One region of the Nocardia sp. NPDC005745 genome, then DNA from elsewhere that is predicted to be linked to it. Evidence: riboswitches for the same ligand, from Rfam matches in the RefSeq annotation. Region 1 holds a riboswitch; each other region holds the start of a gene.
The links. Region 1 has a riboswitch for S-adenosylmethionine ahead of ABZ420_RS26875 (homoserine O-acetyltransferase). Riboswitches for the same ligand answer to the same signal wherever they lie in the genome.
Positions count from the first base shown of each region.

Region 2: linked by a shared signal. The riboswitch ahead of ABZ420_RS16065 (rhodanese-like domain-containing protein) and the one ahead of ABZ420_RS26875 (homoserine O-acetyltransferase) in region 1 are both predicted to bind S-adenosylmethionine.
Region 3: linked by a shared signal. The riboswitch ahead of ABZ420_RS25980 (aminotransferase class V-fold PLP-dependent enzyme) and the one ahead of ABZ420_RS26875 (homoserine O-acetyltransferase) in region 1 are both predicted to bind S-adenosylmethionine.

Region 1 covers NZ_JBEXYF010000030.1:67,784-71,500, forward strand. Annotated here, with positions in the region: gene ABZ420_RS26865 (MFS transporter) at 1-648, opposite strand, end outside; gene ABZ420_RS26870 (TetR family transcriptional regulator) at 782-1,495, shown strand; SAM riboswitch class IV at 1,548-1,658, shown strand; gene ABZ420_RS26875 (homoserine O-acetyltransferase) at 1,860-3,017, shown strand; gene ABZ420_RS26880 (helix-turn-helix domain-containing protein) at 3,075-3,452, opposite strand; gene ABZ420_RS26885 (nitroreductase family protein) at 3,522-3,717, shown strand, end outside.
Region 2 covers NZ_JBEXYF010000013.1:115,468-119,184, reverse strand. Annotated here, with positions in the region: gene ABZ420_RS16075 (FAD-dependent oxidoreductase) at 1-731, opposite strand, end outside; gene ABZ420_RS16070 (hypothetical protein) at 1,107-1,556, shown strand; SAM riboswitch class IV at 1,620-1,736, shown strand; gene ABZ420_RS16065 (rhodanese-like domain-containing protein) at 1,751-2,167, shown strand; gene ABZ420_RS16060 (O-succinylhomoserine sulfhydrylase) at 2,164-3,378, shown strand; gene ABZ420_RS16055 (RpiB/LacA/LacB family sugar-phosphate isomerase) at 3,421-3,717, opposite strand, start outside.
Region 3 covers NZ_JBEXYF010000028.1:58,484-62,200, reverse strand. Annotated here, with positions in the region: gene ABZ420_RS25985 (Pls/PosA family non-ribosomal peptide synthetase) at 1-971, opposite strand, end outside; SAM riboswitch class IV at 1,641-1,754, shown strand; gene ABZ420_RS25980 (aminotransferase class V-fold PLP-dependent enzyme) at 1,802-3,121, shown strand; gene ABZ420_RS25975 (hypothetical protein) at 3,198-3,536, shown strand; gene ABZ420_RS25970 (flavin reductase family protein) at 3,670-3,717, opposite strand, start outside.

The DNA of each region.
Region 1 (3,717 bases):
CGTGACGGCACCGGGCACGTCATATCCCCCGCTGCGCGGCGCAGGCACGTCCTTCGCCACCCATGCCAGCGCCCCGACCAGCGCGAGCAGCGCGATCGGCGTGTTGACCAGCAGGCACCAGCGCCACGACGCGTACTCGGTGAGCGCGCCGCCCGCGATCAGGCCGAGCGCCGCGCCGCCCGCGGAAATGCCCGCGAACACGCCGAACGCGGTGGCCCGCTCTCCGGGCTCGGTGAAGGTCACCGACAGCAGCGAGAGCGCGGCCGGAGCCAGCAGCGCCGCGAACGCGCCCTGCAACGCGCGCCCGGCGAACAGTTCCGCCCCGGTTTGAGCGAGCCCGGCCAGCGCCGAAGCGCCCGCGAAGCCGATCAGGCCGACGATGAAGATCCGGCGGCGGCCGAGGTAGTCGGCCAGCCTGCCGCCCAGCAGCAGCAAGCCGCCGAAGATCAGCGTGTAGGCGGTGAGCATCCATTGCCGGTTGCCGTCGCTGATGTCGAGATCACGCTGCGCGAACGGCAGCGAGATGGTCACGATTGTGGCGTCCAGCACCACCATGAGCTGGGCCAATGCGATCACTGTCAGCGCGAGCCAGCGCGCTGAAGCGGCCGATTTCCGCGGCGCGTGCGCCGCTGTCCCGGGTTCCGTCACGGTCGTCTCCTCGTCCTTCGATGTCGGAAGCCATCCTGTCATCGAGCGACATTTGTCGTCAAGCGAAAAATGTCGTAGTACGACATTTGACCGTTAAGGACAGGAAAACAACAGGTTGCGTTACCATGGGGTCATGCTCGAGTCATCGACGCCGATAGGCGCGAGCGCTGCGGCCGACCGCGTCGCGAGCGCCCCCGCGACCCCAGGGCTGCGCGAACGCAAGAAGCAGCAGACGAGGTTGCGCATCATCGCGGCCGCCCTGGATCTGTGCGACACGCAGGGCTTCGACGCGACCACGATCGAGCAGATCGCCAACGTGGCGGACGTCTCGCCGCGCACGATCAACCGCTATTTCGAGAGCAAAGAGGACATCGTCCTCGGGCCGGTCCAGGATTTCGGGCGCACGATCGCCGAGACGCTGCGCGAGCAGCCACGCACGGGCAACGAGCTACAGGCGCTGCGCGCGGCCTTCCTGCACGTGGTCGATCAAGCCGCCGAGGGTGGCGAGGCCGACCCGTTGTCGTTCCGGCAGTTCCAGAAGATGCAACGAATCCTGCGCAGCAGCCCCTCTGTCAGCGCGCGCAGCACGGAACTCGCCGACGACAAGAACACGGCGATCGCGGCGGTGGTCGCCGAGCGCCTCGGCACCGAACCGGACGCGCGCGCGGTGCGGCTACTCGTCGGCACCTGGCAACTGATCGGCCACATCGGCATGGAGTGCTCCGACGACGCGTTCCTCGACGAGGACCTGGCGACCGCGACCAGGGCGGGGCGCACCGCGTTCACCGAGGCGTACGACGAATTCGTACGCACCTGCTGCGGGGCGGCGACCGTCGCGGACCAGTGAGTTCGGCGGAGGATTTCGGACGCCGACCGCCCGCCGGTTATGATGCCGGGCAGGTTATGAGTACCAGCGCCAAGCCCCGGCTCGCTGGTCGGCAACCCTCCAACCGCGGTGGGGTGCTCCGGGTGATGACCTGGCTCCCGAGAGTCGGGAGCAAGCGCGTAACAGGAGGTCGCCGGCATGTGTTGTTGTTCGTTACCCACACACCGCTAACCCTTGCTGTACCGGCGAACACCTTTTGGGAGCAAACCATGAGTGAATTCACCGCGCCCGGGACCGAGCAGGCCCCGGCAGCGCCGTACAGCCGCGTGGCCGCCACCCTGGACATTCCGGGCGATCTACGCGCCGGCTTCGCGACGGCGGCGACGTGACCGTGAGCACCGAACCGAGCACGCGGACCTCCGGCAACGTCCTGCCGCCCCCGGATGGACAGTTCGGCACCATCGCCATCGGGGACGTGCGACTGGAGAACGGCGCGGTGATCCCGGACGTCCACCTCGCGGTGCAGCGCTGGGGCGAGCTCTCCCCCGGGCTGGACAATATCGTGCTGGTCGAACACGCCCTGACCGGCGACTCGCACGTTGTCGGCAGGCCCGACGACGTACACGAGATGCCCGGCTGGTGGGACGGCATGGTCGGCCCGGGTGCTCCGCTGGACACCGACGAATGGTGTGTGATCGCGACGAACGTGCTCGGCGGCTGCAAGGGCAGCACCGGGCCGTCGAGTCCCGCGCCAGACGGGGAGCCTTGGGGCGCGCGGTTTCCCGAGATCTCCATTCGCGATCAGGTGACCGCCGAGGCCGCTCTGCTCGACCTGCTCGGCGTCGAGCGGCTCGCCGCCGTGGTCGGCGGGTCGATGGGCGGCATGCGGGTGCTGGAGTGGATGGTCGGCGCACCGGAGCGGGTCGCGGCGGCGCTGGTGCTCGCGGTCGGCGCCCGCGCCACCGCCGACCAGATCGGTACCCAGACCACCCAGATCGCGGCGATCAAGGCCGATCCGGACTGGCAGGGCGGTGATTATCACGGCACCGGCCGCGCCCCGCTGACGGGCATGGCCCTGGCCCGGCGGATCGCACACCTGACCTACCGCACCGAATTCGAGCTCGACCACCGGTTCGAGAACAAGCCCCAGGGCGACGAGGACCCGTGGCACGGCGGCCGTTACGCGGTGCAGAGTTACTTGGACCATCAGGCCGAAAAGCTGTGCAAGCGCTTCGATCCCGCCACCTACGTGCTGCTGACCGAGGCGATGAACCGGCACGACGTTGGCCGGGGCCGGGGCGGCATCGAGGCGGCGCTCGCGGCGACGCCGGTGCCGTGCGTGGTCGGCGGCGTCGACTCCGACCGGCTGTACCCGCTGCGGACCCAGCAGGAACTCGCCGATCTGCTGCCCGGTTGCGACGGACTGGAAGTCGTGCACTCCCGCGACGGGCACGACGGATTCCTCACCGAGGCGGCGGCGGTCTCGAAGCTGCTGACCGAGACCATGCGACTAGCCCGGGCGGGTGTGCGACCCGAACGCTGAAGATCCGCCGCGTCGAAACGTCCACGCGCGACGTTCCGAGCACTGTCTGCCCGGCGTTCAGAGCGCCGCGCCTCGTCGCGCCGCCTCGATCCGGTTGATGTTGCTTTCGATCCAATCCCGCAGCGCCGCGATCGGTGTGCGCAGGCTGTGGCCGAGGTCGGTGAGGGTGTAGTCGACCCGGGGCGGGACCGTCGGATGCACTGTGCGCGTGACGAATCCGTCCGCCTCCAATTGCCGCAGAGTTTGCGTCAGCATCTTCTGGGAGATGCCCTCGATGCGGTTGCGCAGATCGGTGTAGCGCATGGTGCCGTCTGCGAGTGCGTCGATGATCAGCACCGTCCATTTGCCCGCGATGTGGTCGAGAACCTCCCGCGTAGGGCACTTCGCGGAGTACACGTCCGCAGGGAGACCGGAACCTTCGAGGTATGTAGGCACCCTTCGGAGTGTAGCGCACTATTTAGTGCCTTCTTTCTATTCGAGTGTCACTCTCCGATAGTAAGAATCATGGAAACGCAGACGCTTTCGGTTGCCGAAGCCATTCGTACCCGCCGCACCGTCCGGCATTACCGGACCGATCCGGTAGCGCCGGAGCTGCTCGAAGAACTCCTCGACCTGACCATGCAGGCCCCGAGCGCCTGGAACATGCAGGACCGGTCGGTCGTCGTGGTGACCGGCGAAGCCGGCCGCCGCGCCCTGCACG
Region 2 (3,717 bases), on a different contig from region 1:
GAGTGGTCGAGTTCGCGCAGTTCCAGCGGGGTGAACTTGGCCTGGGCGGGCCCGCGGCGGCCGAAGACGTGCACCTCGACGGCCTTGTTGGCCTTGAGGCCCTTGTAGACGTTCGGCGGGATCTCGGTGGGCAGCAACTCGTCGCCGGTCTTGGCCAGCACGCGAGCCACGTCGAGAGCGACGTTGCCCACGCCGAGGACGGCGACCTTCTCCGCGTCCAGCGGCCAGGTGCGGGGGACGTCGGGGTGGCCGTCGTACCAGGAGACGAAGTCGGCGGCGCCGAAGGATCCGTCGAGGTCGATGCCGGGGATGGGCAGGGCGCGGTCGGCGTTGGCGCCGGTGGAGAAGATCACCGCGTCGTAGAAGGCCCGCAGGTCGTCCAGTGTGATGTCGGTGCCGTAGTCGATATTGCCCAGCAGGCGCACCTGCGGCTTGTCCAGCACCTTGTGCAGGGCGGTGATGATGCCCTTGATCCGCGGGTGGTCCGGCGCGACGCCGTAGCGGATCAACCCGAACGGCGCGGGCATGCGCTCGAACAGGTCGATGCTCACCTCGGCATCGGACTTCATCAACGCGTCGGCGGCGTAGATCCCGGCCGGACCGGCGCCCACGATCGCGATGCGGAGCGGGCGGGTCCTCGCGGTGTGCGCGTCAGGCCCGGCGGAGGAAGCCTGCGTCACCACGGAGGGCTCGCGAACACCGCCATCCTCTACTGCACTCTGTTCGGTCATCTCTTTACGCGCACCTTACGGTCGAAACAATTAATGACGTCTGGCTTAGCTTAGGCTAAGTTGACGCACCGGCTCGGTCGCGCCCTCGGGGCGCACGCCTGCGTTGCCGGCTCGTGGCTGCACGGTGCTCCGTTCGCCGCGGCGTGGAGCTGCCGATTCGCTATGACAGCAGGCCGCCGTCCCGCGATTCTATCGGGATGGCCGATGCCACCCCGCGTCGGTGCGTGAACTCGGCGGATGCCGTCGAAAGCCACAATCGTCGCTTACCCGCTCGCGCGCGGCCTATCGCGGACGGCCGGACCCGGCCGGCGCCGCCCTGGTCCGCGGCCGGGGGTCGATCGCTCGATACCCGCGCCGACCAGGGATCATCGAGCCATGACCGAACAGCAGCCGACCCCGGGCGAGGACGAGATCATCCGGGTGGATCAGACCGACAAGCGCTCGGCGGCCCCGTTCATCGCGGCCGCGGTGGTCGCGGCGATCGTGCTGATCGCGATCGTGCTCGGCGGCGTGCTGTCGCCCGCTGAGAAAAATGTCACAGAAGCCGACCGCATCGCGGCGGCCGTCCGCAATTTCGTCGACGGCTCCAACCGCAGCGACGCCGTGCCGCCGCCCGGCACCGCGTGCCAGGGTTTCGACGCGACCCGCTCGCCGCTGGCGGGGCAGGACGGCGCCGGAAAGCCGGTCGAGATCACGAAAATCGACAGTCCGATCATGGACGGCGACCGGGGGAAGGCGACCGTGACCACGAAGGTGGACGGGCAGGAGCGGACCTCGACCTGGAATCTCACCCGATCCGGCGGTAAGTGGCTGGTCTGCACCTGAGCGTTCGCGCAGTGTGCGCCACCGTTTGACAGGGTGACCCGGGTCGGTGCAATCTCAGTCGAAGGTCATGAGAACCAGTGTCAAGCCCCGGCATTACTGGTCGGCAACCCTCCTCCGCGGTGGGGTGCTCCGGGTGACGACCTGGCGGCGCCTTGGTCCCGGGCGCGGCAAGTGCGGATTCGCAGGAGGTGCACATGAGTTATGCCGGTGACATCACCCCACAGCAAGCCTGGGAGCTGCTGCGGGACGATCCCGAGGCCGTCCTCGTGGACGTGCGGACGGAAGCGGAATGGAAGTTCGTCGGCGTCCCCGACACCAGTTCGATCGAACGGCCCACCGTGCTGATCGAGTGGGTCGATTCCACGGGCGCGCGCAACGAGACGTTCGTCGAGCAGTTGAAGCAGGCGCTCGACGGCCACGATCCCGAGGCTCCCGTCGTCTTCCTCTGTCGCTCCGGTCAGCGTTCGATCGGTGCGGCGATCGCCGCAACCTCGGCGGGTTACCGCACCTCCTACAACGTGCTGGAGGGCTTCGAAGGCCCGCTCGACGAATTCGGGCATCGCGGCGGCGCGGGCTGGCGTGCCCTCGGATTGCCCTGGCGGCAGTCGTGATCACCGGCGGCGCGTTCGACAAGCCGCTGCCCGACGGCGTCGGTCCCGCGACGCTGGGCGTGCGCGGCGGGCTGCGGCGCTCCGGTTTCGAGGAAACCGCCGAGGCGCTCTATCTGACCTCCGGCTTCGTCTACGAGAGCGCCGAGGCCGCGGAGGCCGCGTTCACCGGCGAGGTCGAGCATTTCGTGTACTCCCGCTACGGCAACCCCACGGTGGCCATGTTCGAGGAGCGGATGCGCCTGATCGACGGCGCCGAGGCGTGTTTCGCCACCGCCAGCGGCATGTCCGCGGTGTTCACCGCGCTGGGCGCGCTGCTGAAGGCGGGTGACCGGCTCGTCGCCGCGCGCAGCCTGTTCGGCTCGTGCTTCGTGGTGTGCAACGAGATCCTGCCGCGCTGGGGCGTGGAGACCGTCTTCGTCGACGGCGAGGATCTCGACCAGTGGGAGCAGGCGCTGTCGGTGCCCACCCAGGCGGTGTTCTTCGAGACGCCCGCCAATCCGATGCAGACCTTGGTCGACGTGCGCCGGGTGACCGAGCTGGCGCACGCGGCGGGCGCGAAAGTGGTGCTGGACAACGTGTTCGCCACTCCGCTGCTGCAACGTGGCTTCGAACTCGGCGCCGACGTGGTGGTCTACTCGGGCACCAAGCACATCGATGGGCAGGGCCGCGTGCTCGGCGGAGCGATCCTCGGCGACCGGGACTACATCGACGGCCCGGTGAAAACGCTGATGCGCCATACCGGCCCGGCGCTGAGCCCGTTCAACGCGTGGACCCTGCTCAAGGGCCTGGAGACGATGCCGCTGCGGGTGCGCCACTCGGCGGACTCCGCCCTGCGCATCGCCCGTTTCCTGGAGGGCAACCCGGCCGTCAGCTGGGTGCGGTACCCGTTCCTGGAATCTCATCCGCAGTACGCGCTGGCCACCGGTCAGATGAGCGCGGGCGGCACCGTGATCACCTTCGAGCTGAGCGCACCCGAGAACGAGGCGAAGAAGCGCGCTTTCGAAGTCCTCAACCGGTTGCGCATCGTCGACATCTCCAACAACCTCGGTGACGCGAAGACCCTGATCACGCACCCGGCTACCACGACCCACCGCGCCATGGGTCCCGAAGGCCGGGCCACCATCGGCCTGACCGACGGCGTCGTGCGTATCTCGGTGGGCCTGGAAGACGTCGAAGACCTCCTCGACGACCTCGACCGCGCCCTGTCCTGATCCCGCTCGGCGGTCGCCTGCGGATCGGGTAGGGAGCCTGCGTCAGACTCGCCGTTCGATCTCGGAGAGATGGGCGATGTTGGCCTGGTCGTCGTGGCCTGCGCTCGGTTCGGTGGTGAACCAGGCATCGAGGATTTCCCGGAGTTCGGCGCTGGAGGTCGAACGCAGGCTCAGGGCGAGGACGTTGGCGTCGTTCCAGGTGCGGGCGCCCGCGGCGGTCGAAGCGTCGGCGCAGAGCGCGGCGCGCACGCCGGGAACCTTGTTGGCCGCGATCGAGGCGCCGGTGCCGGTCCAGCAGCAGACGATCGCCTGGTCCGCCGCGCCGGAAGCGACGTCACG
Region 3 (3,717 bases), on a different contig from region 1:
GGCCACCGGCCGTCCAAGCGCGCGGCGCAGGCGACGACCGTGGCTTCGGTGGGGCCGTAGGTGTTCCACACCTCGCGAGCCGAGTCACCGTTCCCCGCGAGGCGCTCGGCGAGTTCCGGGGGGACGGCCTCGCCGCCGAAGATGAGCAGGCGCACCGCCTCCAATGCCTCCACCGGCCAGGTCGCCGCCAGGGTCGGGACGGTCGAGACCACACTGATCTCCCGCCGCACCAGCCACGGGCCGAGGTCGGCGCCGGTGCGCACCAGCTCACGCGGGGCGGGCACCAGGCAGGCGCCGTTGCGCCAGGCCAGCCACATCTCCTCGCAGGAGGCGTCGAAGGCGACCGACAGACCCGCCAGAACCCGGTCACCCGGACCGATCGGGGCGTCGCGCAGGAACAGATCGGCCTCGGCGTCGACGAAGGCGGCCGCGTTGCGATGGGTGACGGCAACGCCTTTCGGAGTGCCGGTGGAACCGGAGGTGAAGATTATCCAGGCGTCGTCGCCGGGAGTGGGCAGCGTCGACCAGGTCTGTTCGCGCTGGTGCTCCGCTGCGCGGATGCCCGCGGCCGTGGTCTCGATGCCCTCGGCGGTCACGATCGCGGTGACCTGCGCTTCCCCGAAGACCAGCTCGGCGCGCTCGTCCGGGTCGTCGGCGTCGACCGGCACGTAAGCGGCGCCGGAGTAGAGGACGGCGAGGATGGTCACATAGAGCCCGCGGGTGCCCGACGGCATGCGCACGCCGACCCGATCGCCGGGCCGCACGCCCGCGGTGGCGAGCCGGGCCATGGTGTTCTCGATCTCGACGACCAATTCCAGATAGGACAGCACCGCGTGGCCGTCGTCGATGGCGGGGGCGTCGGGATGGGCGAGTGCCGTCGCGGTCAGGATGTCGACGAGCGTCCTGGCCCCCGGTGCGCGATCGCCGCGTGACAACGGGCCCGCCGGCGCGTCGACGTCTGTCTCGAGCATGGTGCTGTGCGCACCTCCCATCGACTTGCCTCACACTTTCCCGTTGTTGTGTCATAGCTGGGTTACCAAAGGGCAAACAGCGCTGTGGCCAGCTGTCCACGGTACCCGGGGTTGTCGTCGCTTGTCGTTCACCGAACCGGATGCCGGATCGGTGGGTGTGATGCGCGTTGTTGCAGGTGGGGTCGATATTCGCCGCTCCGGCAGGGCAAAACGCTGGTGGGCGGCTCGCCCGCCGCGTTCGCCGGGAGATCGCTGATTCGAAGGTGTGATTCGGCTCATCGAGCGATCCGAAGCTGGTTCTCGCGAGGGCCGGGACGCCCGTTTGTTCCGGCCGGTCAGCGGGGAGTCGCAGCGGGGCGCCGCGATCGGATTCAGCGCGTTCGAGATACGGAGGTGCTCGAGAAGCTGCGCCGTTGTGGGAAACGAGCGGGGACCGAGTCGAATCGGCATCGGATCGGCTCGGTGGTAACCGCCGAGCGAACCGAGGCCCGTTCACCCGTGGACGGGGCCGGTGCCGAGACGGGAAATCCCTCGTCGGGCGCGGCTCGCGCGTCGTCGTGGGGGTGCTTGTAATGGCCGCCGCGTGGTGGTTATGTCCACGCGGTGCTCGTGGTGACTCGGGTGGAATGTGGTTGACAGCGCCGGGGCGCTTCTGCCACTCTCGGGTCTGGTCATGAGTGCCAGCGCAAAGCCCCGGCTTGCTGGCCGGCAACCCTCCTCCGCGGTGGGGTGCTCCGGGTGACGACCCGGCCGACGCCCAACCGGGCGCGGCAAGCGCGGACTCGCCGAATCGTTCGGTCGCGAGTCCCTGAGCCGACGGGATTCACGTGATGACTACTGCTGTCGACAACTCCTGTGCCGCACTCGCCCGGGTGTCCGGCGACGAACTGCGCGTGCCGCTGGTGCACGGCGGATCGGCGACCTACGCCAACTTCGACTACGCCGCGAGTGCGCCCGCGTTGGCCCAGGTCACCGACCGGGTGCAGCAGTTGCTGCCGTACTACGCGAGCGTGCACCGCGGCGCGGGCTACGCCTCGCGGATCTCCACCGAGTGCTACGAAGCCGCTCGCGGATCGGTCTCCCGGTTCCTCGACGCCGCCGACGATCAGGTGGTGGTCTTCACCCGCAACACCACCGACTCGCTGAATCTGCTGGCCTCCTGCGTCCCCGGGGACACCGTGGTGCTCGACATCGAGCACCACGCCAACTTCCTGCCGTGGACCAAGCGGGGCAGGCGCGTCGTGCAGGCCGCCGACACGGTCGAGGAGACCATCGGCAGGCTGGTCGCCGAACTGTGCAGCAAGCCGGCCGCATTGCTCGCGGTGACCGGCGCATCGAACGTGACCGGCGAGGTGCTTCCGCTGGAACGGCTGGCCACCATCGCGCATCAGTGCGGCGCCCGGATCCTGGTGGACGCCGCCCAGTTGGCGCCGCATCGGCGGATCAGTCTGCGGGACACCACGATCGACTACCTGGCGTTCTCCGGGCACAAGCTCTACGCGCCGTTCGGCGCCGGTGTGCTGGTGGGCAAGCGGGATTGGCTCGACGCGGCGCAGCCCTACCTCGCGGGCGGCGGCGCGGTGCGCGAGGTGCGCAGCGACGCGGCCGAATGGGCGTCCGCTCCGCAGCGGCACGAAGCAGGTTCGCCGAACGTGCTCGGCGCCGCCGCGCTGGCCGCCGCTTGTGACACGCTCAGCGGGATCGACGCCGAAACCCTTGCCGCGCACGAACACCGGCTCGCCGACCGTCTGCGCGACGGCTTGGCTGCGATTCCCGGCGTCCAACTGCTGCGCATCTGGATCGACACTCCCGACTCCGTCGGCATCGTCGCGTTCACCCTGGACGATTTCGCACCCGGCCACGTCGCCGCCTATCTCTCCGCCGAACACGGCATCGGTGTGCGCGACGGACGCTTCTGCGCCCACCCGCTGCTCGCCCGCCTCGGTTTGGACGGCGCACTGCGCGCCAGCATCGGCCTCGGCACCACCTCCGCCGACGTGGACCGCCTGATCGAGGCGATCGCCATCCTCGCGCGAACGGGCCCCACCTGGAACTACACCGCCGAGAACGGCGTGTGGAACCCCATCCCCGAAACGCGCCCCTTCACCTCCACCGCCCCCACCGGCGCGGCCCCCTGCCTCATCGGCTGAGGCCGCGCTGGTCCCGATGGCGTGATTACACCGGATACCATCGCCGTATCCGGTAACCCGAGTTCGAGGCGGTCTCATGAGCACCCGGCCCGTGTGGGCCACCGATCCGGCCGCCCTTCTCATCACGGAGGAGGGTTACGCGGCACTCCCGGAAGACGTCCAACGTCAGATCGAGGTGCTCGACGGCCACGTGATCGTCTGCCGGAGCGGCACCTTCGAGCACAACAACGTGGCCAGGCGACTGGCCAACGCGTTGGAACAAGGGAGCCCGGACGAGCCGCGCACCGGCGTGGTGACCGACTTCGAGATGCATTACGTGCGGAGTCGTCCGGCAAGTCCAGGAATGCCGTCTGGACTGGGCGAGCCGCAGTTACCGGCTGGCGGAAACCCATCAGGATGTGCTCCGGCTCAGTGATCCGTTCCCGGTCGACGTGGACTTCGCCGTGCTGGACGGTGCCTGACGGTTTCTCGAGCTGGATCGGCCGGCGCGCGCTCGCCGCGGAGTCGGTCGTGCGGGCGCGGCCGAGGTGGCGTAGTCGAGCGCTGGGTCAGTCGCTGAGGGCGATCGGTCGGTAGTAGCGCCCGTTGTAGTACAG